One region of the Chlorobaculum parvum NCIB 8327 genome, then DNA from elsewhere that is predicted to be linked to it. Evidence: riboswitches for the same ligand, from Rfam matches in the RefSeq annotation. Region 1 holds a riboswitch; the other holds the start of a gene.

Evidence for each region. A riboswitch is a leader RNA that binds a small molecule or an ion and turns the genes downstream of it on or off. The one in region 1 is predicted to bind cobalamin.
Region 2: another riboswitch for cobalamin. It lies ahead of CPAR_RS06115 (hypothetical protein); the one in region 1 lies ahead of CPAR_RS11065 (hypothetical protein).

What each region holds. Positions count from the first base shown of each region.
Region 1 is NC_011027.1:1,619,613-1,627,601, forward strand. It holds gene CPAR_RS07505 (sirohydrochlorin cobaltochelatase) at 1-93, opposite strand, end outside; gene cobA (uroporphyrinogen-III C-methyltransferase) at 77-895, opposite strand; gene CPAR_RS07515 (ATP-binding cassette domain-containing protein) at 870-1,745, opposite strand; gene cbiQ (cobalt ECF transporter T component CbiQ) at 1,745-2,530, opposite strand; gene CPAR_RS07525 (energy-coupling factor ABC transporter substrate-binding protein) at 2,527-2,829, opposite strand; gene CPAR_RS07530 (energy-coupling factor ABC transporter permease) at 2,826-3,581, opposite strand; gene CPAR_RS07535 (transporter) at 3,593-4,384, opposite strand; gene CPAR_RS11065 (hypothetical protein) at 4,404-4,763, opposite strand; cobalamin riboswitch at 4,786-4,999, opposite strand; gene CPAR_RS10815 (hypothetical protein) at 5,104-5,280, opposite strand; gene CPAR_RS07540 (thiol-disulfide oxidoreductase DCC family protein) at 5,375-5,812, shown strand; gene CPAR_RS07545 (class I SAM-dependent methyltransferase) at 5,908-6,786, shown strand; gene CPAR_RS07550 (hypothetical protein) at 6,831-7,055, opposite strand; tRNA gene CPAR_RS07555 (tRNA-Val) at 7,267-7,340, opposite strand; gene clpX (ATP-dependent Clp protease ATP-binding subunit ClpX) at 7,415-7,989, opposite strand, start outside.
Region 2 is NC_011027.1:1,319,270-1,327,258, reverse strand. It holds gene CPAR_RS06150 (DUF4405 domain-containing protein) at 19-561, shown strand; gene CPAR_RS06145 (response regulator transcription factor) at 574-1,257, shown strand; gene CPAR_RS06140 (ATP-binding protein) at 1,254-2,750, shown strand; gene CPAR_RS06135 (hypothetical protein) at 2,947-3,264, opposite strand; gene CPAR_RS06130 (cation diffusion facilitator family transporter) at 3,543-4,424, shown strand; gene CPAR_RS06125 (HAD family hydrolase) at 4,461-5,120, shown strand; gene CPAR_RS06120 (3'-5' exonuclease) at 5,145-5,771, shown strand; cobalamin riboswitch at 5,851-6,067, shown strand; gene CPAR_RS06115 (hypothetical protein) at 6,094-6,450, shown strand; gene CPAR_RS06110 (TPM domain-containing protein) at 6,516-7,163, shown strand; gene CPAR_RS06105 (TPM domain-containing protein) at 7,160-7,989, shown strand, end outside.

The sequences.
Region 1 (7,989 bases):
CGACGGCAGTGCCGAGGGATAGGTCGTGCCGAAATGGGCAAGCAGAATCGCCTTCTTGTTGATCTGCTTCCGTTTTTTACGATGCTTGGTCATGTTGGTTGAAACTGTGATTTTGATCAGATGGATCGGTCTGATCTCGATTGTGCGCCCCTTCCGGCACAGCATACTCACCGATGATGAAGACCACCGGCAGGGGAAGCTCGCTCTCCCGGAGCTGCTGGGTGATGGTACCGAGCGTGCCGCTGACCAGCGCCTGATCGTTTCGCGACACTCGCGACACCGCGCACGCCGGGAGGTCTGGAGAAAGGCCTGATTCGATGAAGCGCTCGACGATCCTGTCGAGCTGCTCGAAGCCCATGTACATCACCAGCGGCGTACCCGCCTTCATCAGCTCGATCACCGCCGAGAAATGTGACAGCGAGTAGTCCGCCGTCTGGCCAGTGCAGAAGAGCGCCGAGGTGTTCCGGTAGCGCTCGGTCAAGGGTATCCTGCAAAGCTCAGCGGCGGCGATGCCAGCCGTGATGCCCGGCACCACCTCGCAAGGAGCACCGACAGCGGCCAGCGCGCGCACCTCCTCGATGCCACGCCCGAACATGAAGGGGTCACCGGCTTTGAGCCGAACGACGCATCGACCCGCGCGGGCGTGCCGGGCCAGCAACTCGTTGATCCGCAACTGGCGATCGGTCTGATCGACCTTGTCACCGATGCGCTTGCCGACGGCGATCCTCTCCGCGCCAAGCGGCAGCAGCGCGAGAACCTCCGGGCTGACAAGCGCGTCGTGTAGCACCACGTCAGCCGATTGCAGCAGCTTGTGCGCCCGAACGGTCAACAACTCCGGATCGCCCGGCCCGGCCCCGACCAGAAACACCTTACCCTTGCACTGATTTGTTTTCATCCGATTTCACATTCAGCTGTTTCAAAATCTTTCGCGCCTGCCCAATCGTCATCGCATTGCCGGGCAGCGTGAAACCATCTTTCGAGACGAGAATCTCAATCAAATGCGCGATGCGTGGCAGCCGCAACCCGGCCTGCCGGATGAGGTCGCGATGTTCGAACATCGAGGTAACTTCACCCTCGAAGAGCACCCTTCCCCGCTCCATCACGCAGGCCCGGTCGCAGAAGAGCGGCACCATTTCAATGTCGTGCGTAGCGACGACCACCGTCATGCCTGAGGTGCTTTGCAGATCACGAATGAACCGCATGATTGCGTCCGCGCCCTGCGGATCGAGTCCGGCGGTCGGCTCGTCGAGCAAGAGTACTGACGGCTCCATCGCCAGCACCCCGGCCAGCGCCACCCGCTTTTTCTGCCCGAAGCTGAGGTGGTGCACCGGCTTGCGCGCCAGCTCCGCGACGCCGACCAGCTCCATCGCCGCGTCGATCCGCCGCCGCGCCTCCGGCTCCGGCAGGCCGAGATTGCAGAGTCCGAAGGAGATGTCCTCGTAAACGCTCGACGCGAACAGTTGCGCGTCGGGGTTCTGGAAGACGATGCCGACCTCCTGCCGCAGCGCTTTCAGCCCCTTCGCCGAGTAGTCGAGCGGCTCATCGCCGAAGAGCACCCGGCCCAAACTCGGCTTCAGAATGCCGTTGAAGCCGAGCAAAAGCGACGACTTACCCGCACCGTTGCCGCCGAGCAACGCTGTAACCTCACCCGTCCGAATCGAAAGATCGACGCCATCGAGCGCCACCGTGCCGTCCGGCCAGACACACCGGAGCGCCTCGGTTCGGAGAATATCCGGTGACGCCATCAGAAAAACCTCCCGAAATGCGTGGCGACGGCGAGGCCAAGCAGCACCAGCTCAAGTAACACGAGACCGGCGAACGATGGCTGCCGCTCTCCGCTCGACGGAGCCAGTACGCGGATCGAGCCGTCATAGCCCCGGCACTCCATCGCCACATACACCTCCTCGGCGCGACGGGCCGAAAAGAAGAACAGGTTCGAGGCGAGCAACGCAAGGGAGCGGAACGAAACCGCCGTGCCCGCGTAGCCGAGCCGCGAGCGCTGCGCGGTCGCCATCTCCGAGGCGGTCTCGAAGAGCAGAAACACAAAACGATAGATGAGCAACGTCATCTCGATGAAAAGCCCCGGAACGCCCAGCGCCGACATCGAGCGTCCGAGGTCGGCCACCGGCGTCGTGAAGGCGATGAAGTAGAGGCACGAAACCGACGCCATCGCTTTGAACGCCAGATGAATCGCCATCGCAAGGCCGGCTGAGGTCACGCCGATGAAAGCACTGCCAACCGGAATCGAGAAAAGAAATGACTCTTGATGCACGGAAATATCGAACGCGACAGCTGCCGTTCCGGTCATGAGAAAGGCTGCCGGAAGCAGCAGCCAGCGGAGATAGTCACCAGGCCGGACACCTCCCTTCATGACGACCGAGGCGCTCATCAGGCCAAACACCAGCAGCGAAAACGGCACGGAGTCCACCCAAAGCACCATTGCGATGGGTGGAAGCGCATAGAGCAGCTTGTAGCCCGGCGCGACATCGCGCAGCCGGGAGCTTGCGGCATAGTGGTCGAGCGTTCTCAAACCTGTGCCTCTCCGGACGGTTCGCGCGAAGCCCGGAGAAACCCGAGGCCATAGCCCAGCACACCAGCCCCCAGCGCCGCCTGCAACGCAAACAGCAGGCTCTCGACCTCCCCACCCGGCGGCTCCCAGAACGGCGCAAACCACGGCTCGTAGCTGGGTTGCAACTCCGTAATCGCCTCCTCGGCCTGGCCGTCAGCGCCGCCGAACTCGGCATGTTTGAGGGTCATCAGCGGCACGACAGCGAGCGCTATCACCAGTGCCGCAAGCAGCAGATTTTTCAGGATCGACTTTTTCATCATTTCACCTCCCCGGAAAGCGTTGCAGAACTGAACATAGTCTCGCCGGCATACGAGCGGATGGTGTTATAGACCATCACCGTCAGAATGCCCTCGCTCACGGCAAGCGGCACCTGCGTCACGGCGAAAATGCCGAGGAACTTGAACATGGCTGCGGCAAACCCGCCGGTCGTCGACGGAAAAGCGGCGGCAAGCTGGAGCGAGGTGACGACGTAGGTCACCAGATCGCCCAGTGCCGCGCCGAGAAAAACCGCCATCGAGCGCGGAGCCTTCATCCCGTCGGCGAGCTTGTAGATGCCGTACGACACAAACGGCCCGGCGATGCCCATCGAAAAGAGGTTCGCACCAAGCGTCGTCAACCCGCCGTGTGCGAGCAGCAACGCCTGGAAGAGCAGCACGATCGCGCCGAGCACGCTCATTACCGACGGCCCGAACATGATCGCTCCGAGCCCCACGCCAGTCGGGTGCGAACAGCTTCCCGTAACTGACGGAATCTTGAGCGACGAGAGCACGAACGCGAACGCCCCGACCATAGCCAGCAGCAACTTCATGCGCGGATTGTCGGCAACGATTTTGCGCATCGAACGGAAGCCGAGCACAAAAAAAGGCAACGACACTGCCGTCCAGAACAGGCTCCACGAAGGGGGCAAAAACCCCTCCATGATGTGCATCGCCCAAGCCTCGCCACCGCCAAAAAGTATCATGCCCGCAACCATCGAGGGCACAGCGACAAAACGAAATTTCAGATTGTTCATCATCTCCTCCTTTAATTGAATCGTGCGGCCACGCCCAGCAGCACAGCCGTATCAGGTTCGGCATCGTTCAAACCACTCTTGATGCCAAGATCGAAATCGAAATCCTCGGTGACGCTGTAAATCAGCCCTCCAACCAGAAATGCAGGATGTGTGCGTGAACCCTTTTCTTCGGCCGTTTCGAGACCGATATCGGCAACCGCCCTGAGCTTTTCCGAAAGCGCATATTCGCCCGCAAGGGATGCGTTCCAGATGTGCTTGTTGCACGCCGCCGCATCCTCGTCGAGTTCGTAAGCGTTGCGATGGTAGCCAGCGTTGGCGTGCAGCGTCAGCGCCCCGAACTCTTTTGTGGCGATCAGCACCGCACCGCCAGTCACCCGACCAGCGCCGAGCCCCTTGTCGGCGTCACCGGTCGGCAGAGAGATACCGGGCTTCAGGGCAAGGCTGAATCCGTTCTTTTCGTTTTCACAGAACCGCCACTTGAGCTCAAGCGTCATATCGCCGATGCCACTTTCATCAGCAGTAACCAGTTGATTTTCCTTCACCTGATACCACAGGTACGGCAATCCGGCAACGATGTCGATGTCCTCCGACAGACCGTAGGAGACCGCCACCGCTGCTTCGTTTTCCCGCTCTTTGATTCTGATGCCTTCGTCACTCTCACTGTTGGAGGAAAATCCAGTCGTGCACTCGATCTGCCAGCCGCCGGTGCCCTGGGTTCCGGTATCGTCGGTAACAAGAGGATGGGCCGCATACGCCGGGGCAGCGCAGCACAGCAGCGTTACCGCCATAAGATTTTTTTTCATGGTCGCGTGTTTTGTTCTATCAGTTAAAAAGCCAGAAAGGAACGGAATTCAGCGGATGAGCGGCAGCGGCAAAGCCATCATAACCCGCACAACGTTGACAGCGAGAAACTGGAAATGCATTGAAATGTTGAGCGTTCCGTTGAGCCTCATGAATCGACAACAACAGAAAATGCTCGTGAAGGTGGGAATGGCCCATCAAACGAGGGTCGGCAGTAAAAATCACCGGATGCCATGGCAGGCCGAACGACCAGCGAAGCGGATCGTAACAGGCAGCAGGGATGAATCGAGAGAGAAGAGATCGGAACAGCCGGTTGCGCATCGCCGTTAACGATGCACGAAACCAGCCTGTTCCAGAGAATGGAACGAGGGTGTGTTTCATGGTGTATGTTGCTTTATTCCCGAAGCGTTAAAAAAATGAGGCAGGTCTTCTGACTTTCCCGGGTTTCACCAGCCTTCCCATCCCAAAACTGGGACAGTGGCATTGTTGGCGAACCTTTTCACCAGCCTTGCAGCCGGTGCGGGATTACAGCAGCGGGTACTGTTCCGGACTTTCACCGGATTCCCTTTTAAGCCCGTCATCTCGCGATGACAGACACCACATGTTCGGATGAAGTATAAGAAAAAGAAGGGTTTGAGCAAATGGTGCTGGAAGTTTTTTCCTCCGATGAAACGCGCGGCAGCCAGTGCAGCCGATTCGAAGTGCAGTGCTGGGTCGATGATCACAAGCGCTGGGCTGCTCCTTTCTGTTTGGCTGTCTTAAGGATTTCCGGAAGGCGTGCAGCCTGGGCTGAAACCACGCCCGGCTCCTGATCCTGCCGGAGATCATGCCAGCACTTGGCGCTTGCCTTGAAATCGATGTCGAGCACCGCGTATTGGTGGCTAACGTAACGCGGCAACAGTTAGGAAGCAGGACCGGAACTTCCGGATTGTTTCGGGGAGTTCATGTAAGAAAGCCATTCAATCGCATCCTTAATCTTATTTGAAAGCGTAATGGACAAGCCTCGAGCCTCTCTGCCGGAAAACATCGTGATTTTCGACGGTGTCTGCAATCTGTGTGAGTTTTCGGTGAATTTCATCTTTGAGCGTGACGGCGCCGGGCTGTTTTATTTCACACCAGCCCAGTCTCCTCTCGGAGCATCTCTCCTAACACGTTTCGGAATCAACACTTCCCGGCTTGACACCGTAGTGCTTGTCAGCAGTGACCGCGCTTTCACCCGAAGTGCTGCCGCCATTGAAATCGCCTCCCGACTCGACATGCCGTGGAATCTGCTCGCCGCATTCCAGGCTATTCCTAAGCCCTTGCGCGATATGCTCTATGATCTGATAGCGCAGAACCGGTACCAGCTTTTCGGGAAAAAAGAGGAGTGCATGCTGCCGTCCGAAGAGCTGCGCAAGCGTTTTCTTGAACAGATACCAAGGGCTTCCTGATGACCTGTAACCTCTAAGCGCATTGAGAAGTTACTATGCTTATCGACGGACACTCAGCATGATTCCGTCCTCTTCACTGCAAAAAAGTAATCACCATGTCAGACAACGCAACCGATCGATTTTTCAGGTATCTGAACTGGCTTTTCAATCCGTTCCACGGGTTGAAGACCACGGAAGTCTATGATCTGATCGGCACTTCATCTCTGACCGAGCACGCCCTCTATCTGAATCTCGGCTATTGGCGTGAGGCAGATACCATCGATGAAGCCAGTGAAGCGCTTGCGCTGCTGGTGGCGAAAAAAGGTGGCATGGGGCCAGGCGATACCGTCCTGGATTGCGGGTACGGTTTTGGCGATCAGGACATCCTCTGGGCAAGAAAACTGAAGCCCGAAAAAATCATCGGGCTGAACATTACGAAATCCCAGGTTGAACGCGCCCGGCGGAACGTTGCCGATGCGGGACTCGAAAAATCAGTCGATTTAAAAGAAGGCTCGGCAACGGAGATGCCGATTGAAAATGAATCCGTCGATCTGGTTGTTTCCGTGGAAAGCGCTTTCCACTACAGAACCCGAGAGGATTTTTTCAGGGAAGCATTTCGCGTTTTGCGGCCGGGCGGCAGGCTTGTGACAGCGGACATTGTGCCGACAGAAAACTCCGACAACCCCTTCAGGCGAATAGAGCAATGGTTTTCATGGAACCTTGTGGCAGGAAAATTCAATATTCCACAAGACAACTACTACCTGATCCCATCCTACCAGAACAAGCTCTCCAAAGCCGGATTTGTCCATATTGATATCAAATCAATCCGTGATGATGTCTATGAACCTCTTCATGAGTATCTGGCAAAAAACCGGACATTTGTCGGCAAGATGCATCCCCTTGCAAAGATTATGGCACAATTAACCCTGAATCGTTCAGCCGACAGTGTGTACGCCGGTCTGGACTACATCCTGTCTTATGCTGAAAAGCCGTAGCTTGAAGCAAGCGCCCATTGAGGTATCCAAAACTGAATACGGATTCAGATTGCAAGCTCCGGTTTTCGAGAGGTAGTAGAAAATGGTTGCAAAGCGAATCCCTGATCTCGGTCGATGCTTCGAACAGAAAACCCGTTGTATTCGAGCCGCCGAAACACCTCGACCAGACGGTTCTGGTTGTCCTTGTCTGCCGGATCGGCGACCATGTCGAGCAACTCATACTTCCGCTCGCCCCGATCAAAAATTTCGATAAAAAAGAGTGTCACCATTTTCTTGCCTTGGGGGCAGAACCCGATGTTTAAGCGTGAATCTCATTGCAACCTCCTTGTCAAGTGATCAGAGAAGGAAAATCCTCGTCGCATATGCGTCGCAGATTTAATATAAAAAACGCTCAAAAACGACGAAAATCACGTAAAACCGAGTATTTTGGAAGGAATAAAAAAGCCCTGCAAGTCTTTATCTTGCAGGGCTTTGTGGGGGTGGGCGATAGAAGATTCGAACTTCTGACCTCTACCGTGTCAAGGTAGCGCTCTAACCAACTGAGCTAACCGCCCTTATGAGAAGGCCTTAATATAGAACTTTCAGAATTGAATACAAACTGTTTTTCAGATTCTTTTCAAGCCTCTCTTCAAGCAGTCAAACGCTCTTTTCCGTCCTTTTTCTCATACACCGGCCCGCTTATTTTATCGATGGTTTCGGAAGTAATGATGCACTTCTGAACATCTTTGAGGGTGGGCAACTCGAACATGATGTCGATCATGACGTTTTCGAGCACGGAGCGCAAGGCGCGAGCACCTGTACCGCGTTCTATAGCGATTTCAACCACCTTGTCGAGCGCTTCGTCGGTGAATTCAAGTTCAACGCCGTCCATTTCGAAGAGGCGTTTGTACTGCTTGACAAGCGCATTCTTCGGCTCGACAAGAATATTACGCAGAGCTGATGCGTCGAGCGGATCAAGTGCGGACATCACCGGCAGGCGACCGATAAATTCGGGAATGAGGCCGTATTCGTGCAGGTCGTCCTGGGTAACGAGTTTGAGAATCTCGGGATCGTAGCCGGTCTGCTTGTCCTTGACTTTGGAGCCGAAGCCCATCGAGGATTTGGAGACGCGGCGAGCAATGATCTTGTCGAGCCCCTCGAACGCTCCTCCGCAGATGAAGAGGATGTTCTTGGTGTTGATGTTGATCAACTGCTGCTCGGGGT
Region 2 (7,989 bases), 300 kb from region 1:
CAAAAACCTTGAGACACCATGAAAGCTAACATTCGATCCTGGGCTACGCCGCTTGTGACCGGGGCACTTCTGATTTCCGCCGTTACCGGCGTGTTTCTGTTTTTTGAATTTGAAAAAGGGCTGGTCAAGCCGGTTCACGAGTGGCTTGGCTGGCTGCTCGTCGCAGGCGTTGTTTTTCACGTGATCGCGAACTGGAAAGCCTTTACGGGCTATTTTTCAAAAAAGCTCGCCATGTCGATCATCGGCTTGTGTGCCGTCGTGACGGTGGTTTCGGCAATGCCATTCCTCGGTGATAAGGAGCACGAGAACGGCAAGCGCGTTGCCCGAGCATCGGCAAAGATGCTCGAATCGTCATCGCTTGAAACCGTGGCGCTGGTGGTGAAGCAGCAGCCCGACGAGCTGATGGCGAAGCTCCGCAATAACGGTTTTGCCGTCGATGCGCCATCGCAGACGATTGCCGGTATCGCTTCGGCCAACGGCAAGAGCCCATCCGAACTGCTCGGCGCGCTGATCGGCAAACAGGGCGGTGGTGAGCATGGCGACGATGATGACGATCATTAATCCAAACGCCGCATGAGACTGCTGATTATCGAAGATGAACCGGGAATCGCGGGCTTTCTGAAGGAGGGCCTTGAAGAAGAGTACTTTGCGGTCGATGTCGCCAGCGACGGCCGCACGGGGCTCGACCTTGCCATGACCAACGAGTACGATCTTTTGCTCGTGGACTGGATGATTCCCGGCATCAGCGGTATCGAGGTGTGTCGGAGACTGCGCAAGGAGGGCAACGATGTGCCGATCATTTTCCTGACGGCAAAGGACACCATCGAGGATGTTGTGTTCGGTCTCGATGCAGGCGCGAACGACTACATCCGCAAGCCCTTTGAATTCGAGGAGCTGCTGGCTCGCATCCGTGTGCAGTTGCGACGGCGGGGCAGCGAAAGTTCCAAGCTGAGCACCGGTGAACTGACGGTCGATCCCGCTTCCCATCAGGCCCGGTGTGAGTCTATCGATCTGGCCCTTACGCCAAAAGAGTTCGCGCTGCTCGAATTTCTTTTGCGTAACAAGGGGCGGGTCTGCACCCGGAGCCGCATCATCGAGCATGTGTGGGACATGCACTTCGATTCCGACACCTCGGTGATCGACGTCTACATCAACTTCCTTCGCAAAAAGCTTGATGCGGCCGGATGCCGTGATCTCATCCAGACCATCCGCGGCGTGGGCTACATCATTCGCGACGAGGGCGGAGAGGCGCAATGACGACCTCGTCCGGTACGGCTTCGGGTCGCTCCCGGCGCAGGCGGATTTTCTCCTCGATGAGCCTGCGCAGCCGGATCGCCCTCTACTACACCGGCGCGACCGCTGTACTGATTGCCATCGTCTTTGCCGCCATCATCTTCACGGTCGATAACGTGGTCTATCGTCACCTCGACGAGGAGCTTCGCCATGAGGCTGCCGAGACGCTTCGCGAGGGGCGTATCTGTAACGATAATTTCGAGGGCTTCGTCCGAGGCGGCGTTCATGTTGACGACGAAGAGGCGGATCATCAAGGCGACCGCGAACGGCATCACCAACGCGGTCGCCGCAGAGACCTCGACGTCGAGTTCGTGCAGTTTTCGGACGCCGAGGGACGAATCGTCCAGAAATCGGAAAGCCTGTTCGAGAACGTGCTGAGCGTCGAGAATGGCAACCGCGAGCCTGTCTTGCGCAACAGCACGGTCGGCAGCTCGACGGTGCGTCAGCTCCAGCTACCGCTCCTGGGCAGTGACGGCAAAATCAACGGTTACCTCGTCGTTGCCGTGCCGCTGCGTGGCGCGATTCTTGTGCTGCGCGACATGTCCACGACGATGCTCATTTCGTTTCCCGTCATCATCATTCTGCTTTTCGTCGTGACGCGGTTGATTGCCGGACAGAGCATCAGGCCGATCGACGAGGTGATCGCCACGGCGGAGACGATCACGCAGTCGAACCTCGACCAGCGCATAGCCCTGCCCCGGAACCGCGATGAGCTGTACCGGATGTCGGTGACGGTGAACGCGCTGCTCGACCGCCTGCAACAGGCGTTCGGGCGTGAAAAGCAGTTCACTTCCGATGCGGCGCACGAGCTGAAAACGCCGCTTTCGGTGGTTAAGGGAACGCTCGAAGTGCTGGTGCGCAAGCCGCGAGAGGCCGAGCATTACGAAAGCCGCGTCCGCATTTGCCTCGCGGAGCTGAACCGCATGGCGCGGCTGATCGACCAGCTCCTGATGCTGGCTCGTTACGAGAGTCAGAGCGGCAAGCCCACCATCACCGAGGTTGATCTAGCACAGCCCGTCAACGCCGTTTTGGAACGCTTGCAACCCATAGCCGCTCAAAAGGGCATCGCCATCACGCTGCATGACAGCCGCCCTGGCGTGGTCCCCGCCGATCCCGCGCTGCTTGAGATCATGCTTGGCAATCTTCTCTCCAACGCGATCAACTATTCGCCCGAAGGCTCGCCGGTTGAAATCCGGATCGGGCGGCGCGACGGCGCAGTGATTTGCGCCATCGAAGACCACGGAGTCGGCATTCCGGAAGCGCAGCTTCTTGCGATCTTCGACCGCTTCTACCGCGTTGACGAGTCGCGGAGTGCGGGGACTGGCGGCACGGGCCTCGGTCTGTCAATCGTCAAAAAACTGGCCGACCTCCAGTCCATCACCGTCTCGGTCACAAGTGAGCCGGACAAGGGCAGCATCTTTGAACTGGTGTGGCGTCAAGAAAAAACTGAAAGATGAGCAAGTCCGCAAGGTGTTTGTTGGTTTCATCATGTCACCAGGATTGCCGAATGACTGGAATTTCGAGTCGGAAAAAGAGCGTGATAAAGCTTTGCGGTGTGATTTTTCGAAAGTGAATGAGGAATAGAGCAGGTGGGAAATCTCCCCGGAGTTTGTTCGATCAATCAACTCCGGGGGGCTGGTTCATTAGGTGTCTTTATTCGTCCTCTCCTACCGGTTCGCTTCCTGTGTAGATTTGTGCGGAATTGTCTGCTTCATTGTAGTTGAAATACACCGGTTTTTCATGCCGAAGTATATCGACGATTGCTTCCCAGTCACGGATATGATAGTGAACGTCAATGAAGTGTGTTATTGAGCGTATTTTGTTGCCCGGCAGGGGATGGCCGTCCGGAATGAACCACACAACAGCTCTACCAAAACTCCCGAACAGATTGATTAATCGCTTGCCCCCATGGGTTTTAGGGTCAAGCATATTGATGAAGTAGGCATCGATTTGCCCGAAATGGGTTGCCATAATCTCCTCCTTGTTTTGATGTTCAGCTCATCGTGTTATTTCAGTGATCGTGAAAAACGTTGAATTTTCTGAAAAAGCAGGAGCAACTTAAGGGCATCATTACTATGTTACCGACTTTCTCAAAGAGATGCAATCAGATCGCGTGCTGATGCCGAGAGAACACGGCTTCCGGTAATGATTTTTCTGTTGGCAGTGGTGCCTTGGTTCCTATGCATTCCAGACTGTATCTTGTTGTATGGCAAGAATCTGCGCGTTTGTGAAACTGGCAAATAATAACCATGTCCGCTCAATCCCGTAACCATTCGCTTACTCGTTTTGTGTGGCTGTCGATAACAGCTGCTCTGGTCACCATTGTGCTGAAAATGGCGGCGTGGCAGCTGACCGGCTCGGTAGGGCTGCTCTCCGATGCGCTCGAATCGTTCGTCAATCTTGCCGGGGCGATGATGGCGCTGGCGATGCTGACCTTGGCCGAGCGTCCGGCGGACGAATCCCACGCTTTCGGGCACGGCAAGGCGGAGTATTTTTCGAGCGGCTTCGAGGGATTGCTGATCCTGATTGCTGCGCTCGGAATCGGTTACAGCGCGATCGAGCGCTTTTTTCATCCGCAGGCGCTGCATGACGTCGGGCCTGCTCTCGTCGTCTCCGTTTGCGCCGGGGCGGTGAACCTCCTGACCGCACGCACGCTGCTGAAGGTTGGCGAGCGGGAGCACTCGATTACGCTTGAAGCTGACGCGCATCACCTGATGACCGACGTCTGGACTTCCGTCGGGGTGATTGCCGGTGTTGCGCTGGTGTGGCTCACCGGACTGACCTGGCTCGATCCGCTCATTGCGCTCGTCGTGGCGTTCAATATTCTCTTCACCGGTTGGCGTCTTCTGAAACGCACCGCGGACGGCATGATGGATGCCGCGCTCTCCCCCGACCAGATTGCCGAAATCCAAACCGCTCTGCTTGAGGTGTGCGGGGACGAAGTGACATACAAAAATCTCAAAACGCGGCTGGGCGGCAATGTGGCGTTCATCACGCTCGACGTTCTCGTTCCGGCCAGCTGGAGCGTGCAGCTCGGCCACGACTGGTGTGAGCGCATCGAAGCGCATCTGCATCAAGTCATCCAGAACTCGCAGGTCGTGACGCATCTCGAACCGCGCACACAGTCGTGAAGAGGAGCGTCATTGAATCGTGGAGGTGATGGCGGCATGAAGTATCGTCTCATTGTGTTTGATTTCGACGGCACGCTGGCCGACAGCGAACAGAGCATCATGGAGGCCATGCGGCTGGTGGCGCGTGATTTCAGGCTGTCGGAGATCGATCCCGCAATTGTCCGCCGCGGGATCGGACTGCCGTTGCAGCGTACGATTGAAATGGGGCTTGGGCTTGAAGCCGATGATGCCGCTGAGGCGGTCGAGCGTTACCGGAAGTATTACAAGGAGATCGCTTTCGACACGACCAGTCTGTTCCCGGAGGTCAAGGAGACGCTGGAGCTGTTGCAGCGGGAGTATTTGCTTGCTATCGCTTCCAGTAAAAGCAGGCAGGGGCTTCTGTCTATGATGCAGCATCTCGGCATTTTCCAGCACTTTGCTTCCATCGCCGGAGCGCAGGATGTGCAGCGGGGCAAGCCAGCGCCCGACATGGTGCAGCTCTCGCTGGCGCGCCTCGCTGTTCCGGCGGAACGGTGCCTCGTCGTGGGCGACACGGTGTTCGACATCGAGATGGGCCAGCGGGCATCCGCCGATACCTGCGCCGTTACCTACGGGAACCATTCTGCCGAGGAGCTGCGCGGGGTGAATCCCACCTGGCTCATCGATTCGTTCGAGCACATCCTGTCGTGCCTGCATGGCGGCGGTGAGGCGGATTGACCAATCTTAACCGGATATTTTTTCATGCAACGTGCGTCGGCTGATAGCGTGGTGGTGCTGGACTTTGAAACAACGGGCTTGTCGCCGCAGTATGGTGACCGGGCCATCGAAATCGGCGCGGTGCTTCTCGAAAACGGCGTAATCGTCGACCGTTTCCAGCGGCTGATGAATCCCGGCTTTCGGATCAGCCCGTTCATCGAGAGCTATACTGGCATTACCAACGAAATGCTCAAAGTCGAGCCGCCCTGCGAAGAGGTGATGGCCGGGTTTTCGGACTTTATCGCCGGGCACAACATCGTGGCGCATAACGCCTCGTTCGACCGGCGCTTTCTCGACTTCGAGCTGAAACGGGCGCGCCGAGCCTACGAGGGCGATTGCTGCTGCTCGTTGCTTCTGTCGCGGCGGATTTATCAGGATGCTCCGAACCACAAGTTGCAGACTTTGGTCAACCATGCAGGCATACCGAAAGTCGGCAGCTTTCACCGCGCGTTGGCTGACGCCGAGATGACAGCGCATTTGTGGCTGTCGATGATCGACCGCATCCGCCAGCACTACGGTGTTCAGGCGATCTTCTTCGACCAGCTCACCGAACTTTCGAAAATCGACAAGCTTTACGCTCATCGCTACCTCACCGATCTGGCGAATGGATGAGTGGAACGACGGCGATGAGGACTCTTGAGTCATCGAAAATTTCCGCGCGGAGCATTGGTTCGAAGCGCTGTTTTTGATATACTTTACACGAGCATGTGGTGCCCGGCATGGAATCGTGACGGGCTTAAAAGGGAATCCGGTGCAAGTCCGGAACAGTACCCGCTGCTGTAATCCCGCATCGGTCGCAAGGCTGCTGACACGGTTTGCCGAAAAGGCCACTGTCCCGACAATTCGGGACGGGAAGGAGGGCAAAACCACGGGAAAGTCAGAAGACCTGCCGCATCTTTTTTTACAAGCTTCGGGAATAAAGCACCATATCATCATGAAAAAACCCCTTGTCCCATCTGCCTGGGCAGGCAGGTTGCGCGCCTCATTCAGAGCGCTACGAAACCGGCTGTTCCAGGCGCTTCTCAACCGGTTCATCCCCGGTTTTCTTCACGATCCGTTTCGCCTGCCGTTCGTCGTGCCGATGCGGCCGGTATCGTTTCCCACGAACGCTTACGAGCTTTTCTCTGCTCAGCAGGAGGGAGCCTCGCTGTTGTTTCATCAGGAGGATGACGGGAGCGACAATCTTTCTGAACTCACCTCATGCGCCGCCTGTCAGCGCTGCGCGGGCAACGACAGCATTGCCTTTGCCGGGAACACGCTCACCACGTTTCCTGCTTGGCGGTATAACTGACGGAAGCTATCGGCGCAGAGGCTTTGCGTTATCAAATAAAAAATCTCCGGACACGAGGATTTTCAATGAAACCAACGTTATCAGAGCATGAGCGCCGTCGCCTGGATCTACGCGTCGCTGAAACGGAAAAGCGCACCGGAACCCAGATCGTTCTGAGCGTCATCCAGCGTAGCGACGCGTATGCCGAGTTGCCATGGAACGCTTTCGCTTTGGGCGCGTCGGTCGCCGGATTGATCCTGTTTCTGTTGCATTGGAGGCTCTATGCGTGGTATCCGGAAGCGTCTCTACTGATTGTGGTGGTGGGCATACTGGCGGGTGGTGCGCTTTTGGCGCTGCTGACGGTCATGATGCCGCGATTTGCAAAACTGTTCTTGTCCGACTACCGCGCCGAAGTTGAGGTGCAGCAGTATGCCAAAGCGCTGTTTCTGGATCGCGAGCTGTTTGCCACCCGGCAGAGAACAGGCATTCTGCTGCTGGTCAGTTTGTTCGAACATCGGGTTGTGATTCTGCCTGACAAGGGGCTGGGCAAGCGTTTAAAGGAAGATGATGTAAACAACATGATCGCGGCAATGACTTCATTGCTGAAGCGTAGGCAAGTCGCCCAAGCCTTCGATGCCGGTCTGGACTATCTGTCCCGAATACTCACCGCCACCTCGCCTGAACTCCATAGCGACGAATTGCCCAACGACATTATCGAGGAGGAGGGAGTATGAAGCAGCGAGTGATCTTTCTGTTACTCCCGATCGTGCTGTTTGTCAGCTCAGCCCTTTTTGGCGCGGAGGTGCCGTACCTGACCGGGAGGGTCACGGACAACGCGCAGCTTCTTTCCCCTGAGGTGAAGCGCTCATTGTCGGAGAGTCTGAAGGAACATGAACAGCGCACCGGCAACCAGATTGCCGTCCTGACGATTCCAACGCTTGATGGGGAGAGCATCGAAGATTACGCGGTCAGGGTTTTCGAAACATGGAAACTCGGTCAGAAAGAGAAGGATAATGGTGTCTTGATCGTCGTGGTGCCAAACGACCGGCGGATGCGCATCGAAGTGGGGTACGGTCTTGAGGGCACGCTTACTGATGCAACGGCAGGGCGAATCATTCAAAACATTATGACCCCAAAATTCAAAAACGAAGACTTTAATGGTGGTATCACGGATGGCGCCAAAGCCGTGATGAACGTCCTCGAGGGTGGGGTATTGCCGGAGACAGCAGTCAAGTCCGATTCGAAGAAAAAGTCGGGTTTCTTTGAAATGGAGGGGCCGGAGCTTTCGATAACGGAGCGCATTCTCATTGGCGCGTTTGTTTTCGGCATCATCGGGCTGTTTACGGCGATTGGCATCCTCACGCCTGGTTTCGGGTGGTTCTTATACTTTTTTCTGATACCCTTCTGGGCGGTTTTTCCCATGGTTGTGCTGGGCCCGGATGGCGCATTGTATTGTTTGATCACCTATCTGGTCGGCTTTCCGGCAGCAAAGCTGTTCATCCGGAACACCGACTGGTATCAGAAAGCTCAGAAAGATCTTCGCACGAAGGGGCAGGCTTC